2 regions of the Variovorax sp. V35 genome follow, and region 2 is predicted to be linked to the other one. Evidence: riboswitches for the same ligand, from Rfam matches in the RefSeq annotation. Region 2 holds a riboswitch; the other holds the start of a gene.
The links. A riboswitch is a leader RNA that binds a small molecule or an ion and turns the genes downstream of it on or off. The one in region 2 is predicted to bind glycine.

Region 1 (7,141 bases), 2.2 Mb from region 2:
GGGCTCCACCATCAGCGTGCCGGGCACGGGGAAGCTCAGCGTGGGCGCGTGGAAGCCGTAGTCGATGAGGCGCTTGGCCACGTCTTCGGCGGTGACGCCGCTGGTGTCCTTCAACGGGCGCAGGTCGAGGATGCACTCGTGCGCGACGTGGCCGTTGGGGCTCGCGTACAGCGTGGGGTAGTGGTCCTTCAGGCGGGCGCTGATGTAGTTGGCGCTGAGGATGGCCGTTTCGGTCGCGGCCTGCAGGCCCTTGGCGCCCATCATGCGGCAGTACATCCAGCTGATCGGCAGCACGGCTGCATTGCCCAGCGGCGCGGCCGACACGGCGCCCACGCCGTTCGAGGGCACGCCGGCCGTGGCGTGGCCCGGCAGGTAGGGCACGAGGTCTTCGACCACGCAGACCGGACCGACGCCCGGGCCGCCACCGCCGTGCGGAATGCAGAAGGTCTTGTGCAGGTTCAGGTGGCTCACGTCGCCGCCGAACTCGCCCGGTGCCGCCACGCCAACCAGCGCGTTCATGTTGGCGCCGTCGACGTACACGCGGCCGCCGTGCTCATGCACGAGCTCGCACAGTTCCTTCACGCGGGTTTCGAACACGCCGTGCGTGCTGGGGTAGGTGATCATCACGGCGGCCAGGTGGGCGCTGTGCTTTTCGCAGGCGCGCTTCAGGTCGTCCATGTCGACGTTGCCCTGCGCGTCGCAGGCCGTCACCACCACCTGCAGGCCCACCATCTGGGCGCTGGCCGGGTTGGTGCCGTGCGCCGACGAGGGAATCAGGCAGATGTTGCGGTGGCCCTGGCCCTTGGCTTCATGGAAGGACTTGATGGCCAGCAGGCCCGCGTACTCGCCCTGCGAACCCGCATTGGGCTGCAGGCTGATGCCCGCGTAGCCGGTGGCCTCGCACAGCCAGGCGCGCAGCTGCGCGTCGAGCTGGGCGTAGCCCTGCAGCTGGTCGGCGGGCGCGAAGGGGTGGATGTTGGCGAACTCGGGCCAGGTGATGGGGATCATCTCGCTGGTCGCGTTGAGCTTCATGGTGCAGCTGCCCAGCGGGATCATGCTGCGGTCGAGCGCGAGGTCCTTGTCCGACAGGCTGCGGATGTAGCGCAGCATCGCGGTTTCGCTCTTGTGGGTGTTGAACACCGGGTGCGTGAGGAAGGCGCTGGTGCGGCGCAGGTCCTCGGGAATCAGCGGCGTGGTGCTGGCGGCCAGTTCGTCGAAGCGCGGCATCGCGGTGCCGGCGGGCACGAACAGGGCCCACAGGGTTTCGATGTCGGCGCGCGTGGTGGTTTCGTCCAGCGAGATGCCCAGGTGCTGCTGCAGGCGTTGGCGCAGGTTGACGCCGCCGGCCTGTGCGCGCTCGATGATCGCGGCCGTGTCGTCGCCGGTGCGGATCGTCAGCGAGTCGAAGGCGGTGGTGTTCACCGGCTCGCGGCCCATCTGCGACAGGCCCTTGGCGAGGATGGCGGTGAGCACGGCCACGCGCTGTGCGATGCGCGTGAGGCCGTCGGGGCCGTGGTACACGGCGTACATGCTGGCGACCACGGCCGGCAGCACCTGCGCGGTGCAGATGTTCGAGGTGGCCTTCTCGCGGCGGATGTGCTGCTCGCGCGTCTGCAGCGCGAGGCGGTAGGCGGGCTGGCCGTGCGTGTCGACGCTCACGCCGACGAGGCGGCCGGGCAGCGATCGCTTGAACGAATCGCGGCAGGCCAGGTAGGCGGCGTGCGGGCCGCCGTTGCACAGCGGCATGCCGAAACGCTGCGTGGTACCGCAGACGATGTCGGCATCGAACTCGCCGGGGGCGACCAGCAACGTCAGCGCCAGCAGGTCGGCCGCGACGATGAAGGCGGCATCGCACTGGTGCGCGTGGCCCGCGAGCGGGCGCAGGTCGTGCACGTGGCCAGTGGTGGCGGGGTACTGCGCGAGCACGCCGAAGAACTCGCCGCTCACCATCAGGTGCGGCAGCGTTTCCGACACGGTGCTCACCTTGACTTCGATGCCCAGCGGGGCGGCGCGCGTCTTGATGACCTCGATGGTCTGCGGGTGGCAGTCGCCCGACACGAGGAACACGTTGCTCTTGCTTTTCACGCTGCGCTTGGCGAGCGTCATGGCCTCGGCGGCGGCCGTGGCCTCGTCGAGCATCGAGGCATTGGCGATGGCCATGCCCGTGAGGTCGCACACCATCGTCTGGAAGTTGAGCAGGGCTTCCATGCGGCCCTGCGAGATCTCGGCCTGGTAGGGCGTGTAGGCGGTGTACCAGGCGGGGTTCTCCAGGATGTTGCGCAGGATCACGCCCGGCGTGTGCGTGCCGTAGTAGCCCTGGCCGATGAAGCTCTTGAACACCTTGTTCTTCGACGCCAGCGTCTTCAGCTCGGCCAGCGCGTCGGCCTCGGTGACCGGCGCGGGCAGGCGCATCGGCCGGGCGCGGCGGATGGCCGCGGGCACGATGCCGTCGATGAGCTCCGCGCGCGTTTCCGAGCCGATCACCGGCAGCATGCGCGCCTCGTCCGCCGCATCGATGCCGATGTGGCGGGCGAGGAATTCTTCGGCGTTCTCTAGTTCTTGCAAAGAGGGAAGGGCGGGAATCGGCATGGCGGTGAAGGCTCGGGGAGAAGGAACGAAGGTGCGAGGAAGCTGCTGTTCAGCGGATCAGGATTCGGCGGCGAACTTGTCGTAGCTGGCGGCGTCGAGCAGGGCGTCGAGCTGCGCGGGCTCGCTCAGCTTGACCTTGAAGAACCAGCCGGCGGCCAGCGGGTCGCTGTTGGCCAGCGACGGGTCGGCGCGCAGCGCTTCGTTCACTTCGGTGATCTCGCCCGACACGGGCATGAACACATCGGCGGCGGCCTTCACCGACTCGACCACACCGGCGACCTCGCCTTGCGCGAAGGTCTTGCCCACTTCAGGCAGGTCGACGAACACCACGTCGCCCAGCGCGTCCTGCGCATGCACGGTGATGCCGACGGTGGCGGCGCCGCCTTCGGCCGCCACCCATTCGTGGTCCTTGGTGTATTTGATGCTCATGAAAAAACTCCTCGTGGAAAAAATGGAATCGGGGTGCAGAGCCTAGCCGGGTCTGCGGTGTTCAGTGTCGGTCAGCCGCGGTAGTAGCGCGTCGGAACGAAGGGCATGGTCGAGACTTCCATCGGCACCGGCTTGCCGCGCACGATGGCCTGCACGCGCGTGCCGGGCTCGGCAAAGGCGGCGGCCACGTAGCCCATGGCCACGCAGCGGTCGGCCGTGGGGCCGAGCAGGCCGCTGGTGACGGCGCCGATGTCGTGGCCTTCGAGCGACTGCAGCAGCGTGCCGTCGCGCACCGGAATGCGTTCGAGCGCCACGAGGCCGACGCGCTTGCGCGTGAGCGTCTTGTGGTCGGTGTGGCCGGCAGCGCCCGAGGCGACGGCGGCCAGCTGGGCCAGCACCTTGGCCGCGCCCGGAAAGCCGCCTTCGCGCGCACCGCCGGCGCGGCGCACCTTCTGGATCGCCCAGTTGAGGGAGGCTTCGACCGGGGTGGTGGTGGTGTCGATGTCGTTGCCGTACAGGCACAGGCCGGCTTCGAGCCGCAGCGAGTTGCGCGCGCCCAGGCCGACGGGCTTCACTTCGGGCTGGGCCAGCAGCAGGCGGGCGAGGGCGTCGGCGTCCTTTGCGGCCACCGAGATCTCGAAGCCGTCTTCGCCGGTGTAGCCGCTGCGGGTGACGAAGGCCGCGACGCCGCCGATCTGCACCGCGCCGCCGGTCATGAACACGAAGCGCTCGATGCCGGGCGACAGGCGCGCCAGCGTGGCGGCCGCCTGCGGGCCTTGCAGCGCCAGCAGCGCGTGGTCGGGCAGGGGCTGCACCTGGCAGCGCGCGCCGATCCTGGCCTGGATGTGGGCGATGTCGGCCACCTTGCAGGCGCCGTTCACGATCACGAAGAGCGAGCCATTGCCTTCGTTGAAGAACATCAGGTCGTCGAGGATGCCGCCCTCGTCGTTCAGCAGCAGGCCGTAGCGCTGCTTGCCGGCGGGCAGGTCGATCACGTCGACGGGCATCAGGGCTTCGAAAGCGGCGGCGGCATCGGGGCCGACGAGGCGCAGCTGGCCCATGTGCGAGATGTCGAACAGGCCGGCCGCATCGCGCGTGTGCTTGTGCTCGGCCATGAGGCCGGCGGGGTACTGCACGGGCATGGAGTAGCCGGCGAAGGGCACCATGCGGGCGCCGAGCTCCACGTGGAGGTCGTACAGCGGTGTCTTGAGAAGTTGGGCGTCGGAAGCGGAGGAAGCAGCCACGGGGCACTCCAAAGGGGCAGTCGAAATCCATGGCTGCAACGCCACGGGCCACCCCTGCTGTCCGCTTTACCTGAGAGATTCGCCCCACGATCGGGGTTTGCTCCTTCGGTGGGCCGCGTGCAATGCCACGGCCTCTCTCCAGCAAGGAAACGCCGGTGGTTGCCGGCGTCTTGTCAGTCCTTTTGCCTGAGCGTTCGGGGAACCCCTGCGCCTTCGGCGGCCCCGTCGCGCGGGGCTCTCTCCTGACCCGGCGAGTGTAGTGGATCGCGGGGCCGGGGCTGGCGGCTCAGTGCACGGTTTCCGCCGGCGGCAGCAGCTTGTCGATGCGCTCGCGCAGCGAGTCGGCGCGCTCGGGGCCGGCGGCCTTCTCGATCTCGGAGAGCATCAGCGCGGCGATGGTCAGCATGGCCTCGCGGTCGCGGGCCTCGCGCAGGGCGTCGCGCATCTGGTTGGCGAAGCGCGGGTCGCGGCGCACGAACATGCGCTCGCAGATGTCGAACAGGAACATGCGCGTGGTGGCCAGCGAGCGCTTGCCGTCGAAGCTGTCGGCCGAGGTGGCGACCTGGATCGGCTCGGCGGCGGGGACGGGCGTGGGGGCCGGTGCGGGCGGTGGCGCGACCGGGCGCGCGACCTGCAGGTAGCCGCGCTGCATCAGCCCCTGGATCGCCTGCTCGGCCTCGACGCGGCTGGGGAACAGCGGGCTGAAGTCGGTCAGCGAGCGCCGGCCGTCGGCCATGAGCAGCAGGGCGCGCTCACGCTGGCTGAGCGTGCGCTGCCCGGCCTGGAGTTCGTCGCGTGCCTTCTCGGTCTTGGTGGGGAACATGGCGGCCACAGCTTTCGGAGGTCGAAGGCTGCAGCATCGTTGCAAGTGGTGACATCTTCGTGAACCATTTGCCTTACAGGGACAAGGCGGCGCGCGTCAGTTGCCCGCGCTCTCCTTGCGGATCAGCCAGCGCGGGCCCACGCGCTGCAGCTCGAGGGTCTTGCGGTCGGTCTCGGTGAGCGCGTCGGCGCTGTAGACCTGCCGGAACTGCGCGCTGGCCGAGGTGCCCTGAACGCTGATCACCAGCCCCTCGATGCCCACGCTGATGCGCGACTTGCCCGTGATGCGGGCGCGCCGGTCGGCCTCCCAGCGCTCGCGGGTCTGGCCGCGCGCGGGGGTGAAGTCGCTCGCGTAGGCCGCGAGGTAGCGCTCCACGTCGCGCGCGGACCAGGCGGCGGCCCAGGCGCGCACGGCGCTTTCCACTTCGGCGAGGTGGGTGACGGGATTGGTGGGATTGGCGGGGGCGGCTGCTGGTGCAACGGCTGCAACGGGCGCGGCGGCCGGCGTGGCCGCGATACCGGCGGTGGCCAGCAAGCCGGCAGCGACAAGGCTGCTGCCCTGGGCGACGATTCGGTGCATGGCGTCCTTCTCTTTCCTTCTTCTTGTCTGTCAGGCTCGACGTCGAAGCTTGCGTCGATTCTGGCAGTGAAAGAGGAGGCGTGCGGCGTTGAATCGCCCACGGATTTCGGTGGTCCGTGGTTCAGGGCGCGTCCATAGGACACCGGGAGCGCGGGGCAGGGCTCAGGCCGCCGCAGCCTCGCCCGCCATCACCTGCACCGTCCGATTGCGAAGCCGCAAGGCCAGCACGGTTGCGACGCACAGCACGCACAACACCACCGTGAGCGTGACGCCGAGTCCGCGCGCATCCGACAGCAGGCCGAACAGGGGCGACACCAGTCCGCCGACCGAGAGCGCGAGGCCGAGCGTGATGCCGCTGGCGGTCGCCGGGTTGCGCGGCAGGTAGTCCTGCGCGAGCGTCACCTGCGCGGCGAAGGGCAGGAACATGCTCATGCCGAGCCACGCCGTGCAGGCCAGCGCCGCGCCGGGCGTGGAGGCGAGCACGAGGCCCGCCATGGCCGGCAGCGCGAGCAGGTAGCCGCAGCGGATCGTGCCCATGCGCCCGATGCGGTCGCCGAGCCAGCCGCCGGCCAGCGTGCCCACGGCCCCTGCGGCGGTGAAGGCGGTGAGCGCCGCGGCGCCCTGGAAGGTGCTGCCGTGCAGGTCGCGCGTGATGCGCAGCGAGAGCATCGACAGCACCGTGACGTAGGGGATCGACCAGCCCACGATGGTCGCCACCAGCAGGCTGAAGGCGCGCCAGTCGTTGTGCGGCTTCAGCACCTGGGCGCGGGCCTGCGCGGCGCGCGCCGCCGCGGCTGCCGCGTTGCTGGCGACTGCACCGCGCCGCGCGTTGGCCGCGACCCACACCACGCCCATCGCCAGCGCGGGAATGCCCAGCAGGTAGCTGCGCGACAGGCTGCCGCCACCGACCACCGTGGCCGCCAGCACCGGCGCGAACGAGGCGCCGATGGTGCCGCCCACCGAGAACACGCTCATCGCCTTCTGCGAGGCGCCGCCGGCCGCGCGCGCGGCCACGGTGGCGGGCGGGTGGTAGGCCGCGATGCCCAGCCCGCACAGCGCGACCGCGATCCAGGTCAGCAGATAGCTCTGGCTCAGGCCCGCCAGCACCACGCCCAGCGCCGCCAACAGGAAGCCCACGGGCACCAGCCAGGCGCGCGGGTGGCGGTCGGCGTACAGGCCGAACAGCGGCTGCACCACGCTCGACAGCCCGGTGGCCGCCAGCATCAGGCCGCTCACGGCCGTGTAGCTGTAGCCGCGCTCCAGCACCATGAAGGGCAGCAGCGCGGGCACGAGGCCCTGGTAGAGGTCGTTGACGGCATGGGTGCCGGTGAGCAGCCCGAGTCGGCGCGTGTTCATGCGATGGCTTCTTTCTTCGATGTCCGGTTTGAGAAAAAGGGAGGAAAAGCCATCGTAGGAAGACACGGAAAGATGTTCTCGCTATGAATGTGCAAACATCGTCGTGAAATGGACAAACTGA
Region 2 (7,141 bases):
CAACTCGGCATGGCCAGCATGAATATCAAAAAATGGAGTCATGTTATTTACCTTTTCGTGCCACTGAAATGAATTCTTCGTAGTTTCTGATGTAGTCGGATTCTTCGTACCTCATCGAGGCAAGAACCAGACAGACGGCACCAGAAGAAAAATTGTTCAACTCTCGCCAGACCAGGGACTTCATGAAAATCCCTTGGAATGGCCTGTTGCAGGTAACTGTTCTTCTTTCGTACCCATTGTCAAGAACGACATCAAAACTACCCGCAACAGCAATGATCAATTGCTGCAATTGATGATGTGCATGTCCGCCCCGAGCTTCGCCCGCGGGAACGTCGTACAAATAGTAAACCCGCTGAACATCAAAAGGAATGTGACGTCCTCCTTCGACGAACGTCAAATTTCCCCGTGGATCGGTCAACCGCTCCAGGTCGAGTATTTCTACAGCATTGTCCAGCGAAAATTCAGGAGTTTTGGTTTCTTTCATCGGCAGTCCCTTTGCTCTTTTATTCCCCGTCGGAAATTGCAGCAATCACTGCATCTTCATCGACATGGTAGTCATCGTGTACGCTGTAAATGTCATCTCGCACGTGTGCGCGCGGCCCCTGCACAATTTTCACCTTGGCGCCAGAAACCCGACCCAAGAGCTCCCAAAAATAGAGCTGATGGCTGGGATGATCGGAAGCGAGAACGACCACTTTCGCTCCTGGCTTGCACCAGACCATGTTGGTCATCTGCGCCCCCGTCGGCCCCACAATCACTTCAGCGTCCTGGAAGGCCCGGATTTGCGCCTCGAGATCCAATTCATCGGTGTGCACCACCTCGAATCCGAGTTTCTCGACGCGGGCTTCTATTTCTCGCTGATTCAATAGCTTTCGATAGCTGCCATTGCGTGCTGCAAAAATCTTTCGCCCTCGCGAAAAATCTTTCGTCGCAAAAGCGCGTTGACATCTTTCCACCCCCGCACGAATTCGATTGACATCGAGTCCCGTCTGGCGAGCCATCTCACCGCCATGGTAGGCATCCACAACCGAAGTCATGTCAGAGGGATAGTACATCTGCTTCACGCGATACAAAGTCCCCGACTCCAGCAGGATGACCGGGCGTTGCTCAAGATTGGCCAGCTCAAGCAGCTTCGCGATGTTGGGGTGAAGACCTTCTGTACAAAGAAAAGGCACATTCAAAGGCACATCAGCCTCTTCCGCCAGCAGCATTCTTGGAAGCGTTTCTGCAATGAAATGAAAGTAATTATTTTCATACTCATGCATGATGTGAAACCCGCGCTCTATCCAGGCAGCCTGCCGAGCGTTCACCTCTATGTGCAGATGTCCAGGTTCCGCAGAGCGCTTCGCCTTTCCATATTTGATGGCGGCGTCTTCTCTGCACAGGAAATGCGCATTTTCGTCATGCAGCAAAAAATTCGTCGGACCGATCAGATAGCGGGTTCCGGCAATGGCGGTCGTGTCATTGATTTCGGCAACAAATCCGACCTTCGGATAATCCGGGGGGCCATCGAGGCCCTCGCAAAACTCGGGCGCAACGCGATGAAGAACCCGTCCCGCACCGCCAGCCTGAGACGCCACTGAAAATACCGAGCCAACCGGCAGATCGATGGAGCAAGGCCGAGCTGCATAGGAAGGTGCCAACGCTCCCATGAATTCGGACAAGGCGGGAACAGAATCAAAATGCGCCAGCCGTGCCGGCAAACGCCCCTCGGCCGCACCGAATTTCAAATAGTGCAGCAACGGGCTCAATTGCGTGGCGGCGACATCGGGGTATTCATCCAGATACCACTGCGGATCGAACCTCACGCTGGGCGCGTCCCCTGCACGCTCTCCAATTTCGAGATAGTGGGCCAGCGGGTTCTTTTCCGCCGCACGCAATTCGGGATGGCGATCCAGGTACCAGGTGGTATCGAACATGGGATTGGGATTTCCCCTCAGGAATCCCCCTCCCAGATAGTGCTCCCACGGGTTGGCGATCAGTGCACGGTCCGGCAGCCCCTTGAGGTACCAGGCTGCGTCGAAAAGCTCCACCAGCTGCGGCGTCTTGCGCGGCAGCCGCTTGCGAAGCGCCCCTTTTGCGGCGTCCAGCAAGCTCTCTTTCTTTTCCTTGATGGAAGGCGAACTTTTCACGGCTGCGCGGCCCTGATGTCGTCCGGACGACCGATGGCGATCCCCTTGCACAGGCACCCGTACGCGACCAGCCCGTTGAAGTCAGCAAGTTGTCTCATCTGGAATCGGAATATTTTTGAGATGGCCCGCGTGGGAAGGGCTCTGAAGAAAACGCCGCAAACCGGCTGCTGGTCGACCTGTGTTCAGCCGGGAATTTCGGCGCTCAGGAAGGTCGGCGCTGCCGCGTCCTTGGCGGACAGCTTCGGCGCGATGCCCGTGTCAGGCCACTCGATCGCCAACGTGGGGTCGTTCCACGCAATGCAGCGCTCGTGCGCCGGTGCGTAGTAGTCCGTCGTCTTGTACAGAAAATCAGCCGACTCGCTGAGCACCAGGAAGCCGTGCGCGAGACCCGGCGGAACCCACAACTGCCGATGGTTGTCTTCCGACAGTTCACTGCCCACCCATTGCCCGAAGGTCGGCGACGACCGACGGATGTCCACCGCCACGTCGAACACCGCCCCTCGAACCACGCGCACCAGTTTTCCCTGTGGTTGCTGCACCTGATAATGGAGGCCTCGCAAGACCCCCTTGGTGGAGCGCGAGTGGTTGTCCTGAACGAAGTCGACGCGCTGGCCGACGGCTTCGTCGAAAGCCTTCTGATTGAAGCTCTCGAAGAAAAACCCGCGTGCGTCGCCGAACACCTTGGGTTCGATCAGCAACACGTCGGCGATGGCCGTCTGCGTGACCTTCATGAGCGCACACCTTCGGCCAGCAAATGACTGAGGTACTTGCCGTAGCCATTCTTCTGCAACGGTGCTGCAAGCTTGGCCAGTTGTTCGTTGTCGATGAACCCATGGCGCCACGCGATCTCTTCGGGGCAAGCGATCTTGAGCCCTTGCCGATGCTCCAGGGTCGCGATGAACTGCCCGGCCTCAAGGAGGCTTTCATGCGTGCCGGTGTCCAGCCATGCATAGCCGCGCTGCATGATCTGCACGTTGAGCCGGCCAAGATCGAGGTACGCCTGATTGACGGCCGTGATCTCGAGCTCGCCTCGTGCACTCGGCTTCACGGCCTTGGCGATGTCGATGACCTGGTTGTCGTAGAAGTACAGGCCCGTCACGGCGTAGTTGCTCTTGGGCTTGAGCGGCTTTTCCTCGATGCTGCTGGCCTTGCCTTGTGCATCGAATGCGACCACTCCATACCGCTCCGGGTCATGCACGTGGTACGCGAAAACAGTGGCTCCCGCGTCCTGCGCGTCGGCGCCGCCCAGCAGATGGGCAAAGTCATGCCCATAGAAGATGTTGTCCCCCAACACCAGCGCGCTCGGCGAGTTCCCCACGAACTTGTCGCCGATGATGAACGCCTGCGCCAGGCCATCGGGACTCGGCTGCACCGCGTACTGCAGGTTGATGCCCCACTGGCTGCCGTCGCCCAGCAGCTGCTGGAAGCGCGGCGTGTCCTGCGGCGTGCTGATGATCAGGATGTCGCGCATGCCGCCGAGCATCAGGGTGCTCAGCGGGTAATAGATCATGGGCTTGTCGTACACCGGCAGCAGTTGCTTGCTCATGGCGAGCGTGGCCGGGTGCAGGCGGGTGCCGGAGCCACCGGCAAGGATGATGCCTTTGCGTTGCGTCATGGGAGTCTTCTTCTGTGAGGGGCAGGAAAAATCAGTCGGTCAGAGCGTCTCGCGCAGCATGCGTGCCACGCCTTCCTGCCAGGGCGGCAGTCGCAGGCCGAAGGTGGTCTGCAGCTTGGTGGTGTCGAGCCGCGAGTTGTGCGGGCGCTTCGCGGGCGTCGGAAAGGCGCTGGTGGGCACGGCCTCCACGGCCTGCGGGCCGGCCTTGAGTTCGACGCCGGCCTGCTGCGCCATCTCGAGCACGAAGCGCGCGTAGCCGTGCCACGTGGTCTCGCCGCCGGCGATGGCGTGGTACAGCCCGGCCTTGGTCGGGTCTTGCAAGGTGGCGCGGATGGCGTGCGCAGTGATGTCGGCCAGCAACTCAGCCCCGGTGGGGGCGCCGAACTGGTCGTCGATGACCGTGAGCTTGTCGCGCTCCTTGGCCAGGCGCAGCATGGTCTTGGCGAAGTTGCCGCCGCGTGCGGCGTACACCCAGCTGGTGCGAAAGATCAGGTGCTTCGCGCAATGCTGCGCCACCAGCTGCTCGCCTTCGAGCTTGGTCTGGCCGTACACGCTGAGCGGGCCGGTCGCGTCTTCCTCTTTCCAGGGCCTAGTGCCGCTGCCGTCGAAGACGTAGTCGGTGGAGTAATGCACCATCAGCGCGCCGATCTGCTGCGCCGCCTCGGCCACCACGCCGGGCGAGGTGGCGTTGAGCTTGCGCGCGAAGTCGGGCTCGCTCTCGGCCTTGTCGACGGCGGTGTGCGCGGCGGCATTGACGATGACGTCGGGGCGCACCGCCAGCACGGTTGCAGCCAGCTGCTCGGGACGGCTGAAGTCGGCGTGGAAGTCGGTGCTGTCGAAGTCCAGTGCGACCACTTCGCCGAGCGGCGCGAGGCTGCGCTGCAGCTCCCAGCCGACCTGTCCACCTTTGCCGAGCAGCAGCAACTTCATGCGGAAGCCTTTGCGGGTGCGGCGTCGTACTGCTTCTCGACCCATTCGCGGTACGCGCCGCTTTGCACGTTGCGCACCCACTCGCCATTGGCGAGGTACCACTGGACGGTCTTGCGGATGCCGGTGTCGAAGGTCTCGGCGGGCTTCCAGCCGAGTTCGGCCTCGAGCTTGCGTGCATCGATGGCGTAGCGGCGGTCGTGGCCCGGGCGGTCCGTGACGTAGGTGATCTGTTCCTTGTACGGCTTGCCGTCGGCGCGGGGGCTCAGTTCGTCGAGCAGCGCGCACACGGTGTTGACGATCTCGATGTTGGGCTTCTCGTTCCAGCCGCCGACGTTGTAGGTCTCGCCGAGCTTGCCGGCCTCGAGCACGCGGCGGATGGCGCTGCAGTGGTCCTTCACGTAGAGCCAGTCGCGCACCTGCATGCCGTCGCCGTACACGGGCAGGTTCTTGCCGGCCAATGCGTTGACGATCATCAGCGGGATCAGCTTCTCGGGGAAGTGGAACGGGCCGTAGTTGTTCGAGCAGTTGGTGGTGACCACCGGCAGGCCGTAGGTGTGGTGCCAGGCGCGCACGAGGTGGTCGCTGGCGGCCTTGCTGGCCGAGTACGGGCTGTTGGGCTCGTACTTGTTCTCTTCGGTGAAGGCCGGGTCGGTCTTGGAGAGCGAGCCGTAGACCTCGTCGGTCGACACGTGCAGGAAGCGGAAGGCGGCCTTCTGGTCGGCCGGCAAGGCGTTCCAGTAGCCGCGCACCGATTCGAGCAGGCGGAAAGTGCCGAGCACGTTGGTCTGCACGAAGTCTTCCGGACCGTGGATCGAACGATCCACGTGCGATTCCGCGGCAAAGTTCACGACGGCACGGGGTTTGTGCTCGGCCAGCAGGCGATCGAGCAGCGCGCTGTCGCCGATGTCGCCTTGCACGAAGACATGGTTCGCGTTGCCTTTGAGCGACGCCAGGGTCTCGAGGTTGCCTGCGTAGGTCAGCTTGTCGAGGTTCACGACGGGCTCGTTGCCCTGCGCGATCCAGTCGAGCACGAAATTGGCGCCAATGAAGCCTGCGCCGCCGGTAACCAGGATCATGGAGTCCCCTGCATGTAGAAAAAAGTTTGCTTTACCAAAAATCAACATTCAATTATCCCATCGGTGTGAAGTGCCGATGTACAGGGCTTGGCCGGCTTGCGGGGCCCGCCTACAATCGCCAACAATTGCAGGAGAGCGGGCCTCCACGGAGGCCCTACCGAAGGCGCAAACTCCCATAAACGCTCAGGTCGGCCCGACGAAATTCCAGGCAACGCCCAGGAACTTCGGCAAGGGGTCAGTACTGCACTCATCGATACGGCCGTCTGGAGAGCCGCCACGCCATGTGGCGCACCGAAGGAGCAAACCCGCTGCGGGTGCAGCAGGGTGAATCTCTCAGGTACCGAGGACAGGGGGAGCGGCAACTTGGACATCGGTCGTCCGGTTGCTTGCTATTTTTTCAATAGCACTCCACGCCCGCCGTTCAAGCGCTGCAAACTCAAAGGTACTTGCAATGCGTGTGATCGTTCTTGGCGCCGGCCTGCTCGGCGTGACTTCGGCCTACTACCTCCAGCAACTCGGCCACGAGGTGACCGTGATCGACCGGCAGGCCACCCCGGCCGCCGAAACCAGCTTCGCCAACGGCGGCCAGATCTCGGTCAGCCATGCCGAACCGTGGGCCAATCCGAGCGCGCCGCTGAAGGTGCTGCAATGGCTCGGCAAGGAAGACGCGCCGCTGCTCTTTCGCATCCGCGCCGACATGCGCCAATGGCTCTGGGGCCTGCAGTTCCTGCGCGAATGCACCCCCGCGCGCACCCGCCACAACATCGAACAGATCGTTCGTCTCGGTACATACAGCCGGGAAATGTTGCAGCAATTGCGTCGAGACACCGGCCTGAACTATGACCAGCGCACGCAAGGCATCCTGCACTTCTACACGACGCAAAAAGAATTCGACGGCGCCCTCGCGCCCGCCGAGCAGATGCGCGCCCTGGGCTGCGAGCGGCTGGTCATCTCCGCCGACGAGGCCATCAAGATCGAACCCGCCCTCGCCCACATCCGCCCCCAACTCGCCGGCGCCACGTACACCGCCGAAGACGAATCGGGCGACGCCAACCGCTTCGCGCGCGAACTCGTGAAGCTGGCCGAGGCGGCCGGCGTGAAGTTCCTCATGAGCCACACGGTGACCGCGCTGCGCGAAGCCGGCGGCAGCATCGACCACGTCGAGGCGACCGACAACGAAGGCCGCTTCCAGCGCATCCGCGGCGATGCCTTCGTGCTCGCGATGGGTTCGCTGAGTCCGTTGTACGCCGCGCCGCTGGGCATCCGCCTGCCGATCTACCCCGCCAAGGGCTACTCGGTGACGCTGCCCGTGAAGGACGCGTCGAAGGCGCACCAGGTCTCGCTGACCGACGACGAATACAAGCTGGTGTTCTCGCGCTACACCTCCG

Region 1: it holds a riboswitch for glycine, as region 2 does, so the genes downstream of both, gcvT (glycine cleavage system aminomethyltransferase GcvT) here and ACAM42_RS03675 (D-amino acid dehydrogenase) in region 2, are expected to answer to the same signal.

The regions. Positions count from the first base shown of each region.
Region 1 is NZ_AP028666.1:2,980,786-2,987,926, forward strand. It holds gene gcvP (aminomethyl-transferring glycine dehydrogenase) at 1-2,589, opposite strand, end outside; gene gcvH (glycine cleavage system protein GcvH) at 2,647-3,018, opposite strand; gene gcvT (glycine cleavage system aminomethyltransferase GcvT) at 3,090-4,262, opposite strand; glycine riboswitch at 4,310-4,414, opposite strand; glycine riboswitch at 4,431-4,517, opposite strand; gene ACAM42_RS13815 (hypothetical protein) at 4,549-5,085, opposite strand; gene ACAM42_RS13820 (hypothetical protein) at 5,182-5,664, opposite strand; gene ACAM42_RS13825 (MFS transporter) at 5,827-7,020, opposite strand; gene ACAM42_RS13830 (helix-turn-helix transcriptional regulator) at 7,129-7,141, shown strand, end outside.
Region 2 is NZ_AP028666.1:817,338-824,478, reverse strand. It holds gene ACAM42_RS03710 (DegT/DnrJ/EryC1/StrS aminotransferase family protein) at 1-42, opposite strand, end outside; gene ACAM42_RS03705 (FdtA/QdtA family cupin domain-containing protein) at 44-484, opposite strand; gene ACAM42_RS03700 (DUF563 domain-containing protein) at 504-2,132, opposite strand; gene rfbC (dTDP-4-dehydrorhamnose 3,5-epimerase) at 2,315-2,863, opposite strand; gene rfbA (glucose-1-phosphate thymidylyltransferase RfbA) at 2,860-3,747, opposite strand; gene rfbD (dTDP-4-dehydrorhamnose reductase) at 3,787-4,677, opposite strand; gene rfbB (dTDP-glucose 4,6-dehydratase) at 4,674-5,753, opposite strand; glycine riboswitch at 5,872-5,962, shown strand; glycine riboswitch at 6,007-6,113, shown strand; gene ACAM42_RS03675 (D-amino acid dehydrogenase) at 6,205-7,141, shown strand, end outside.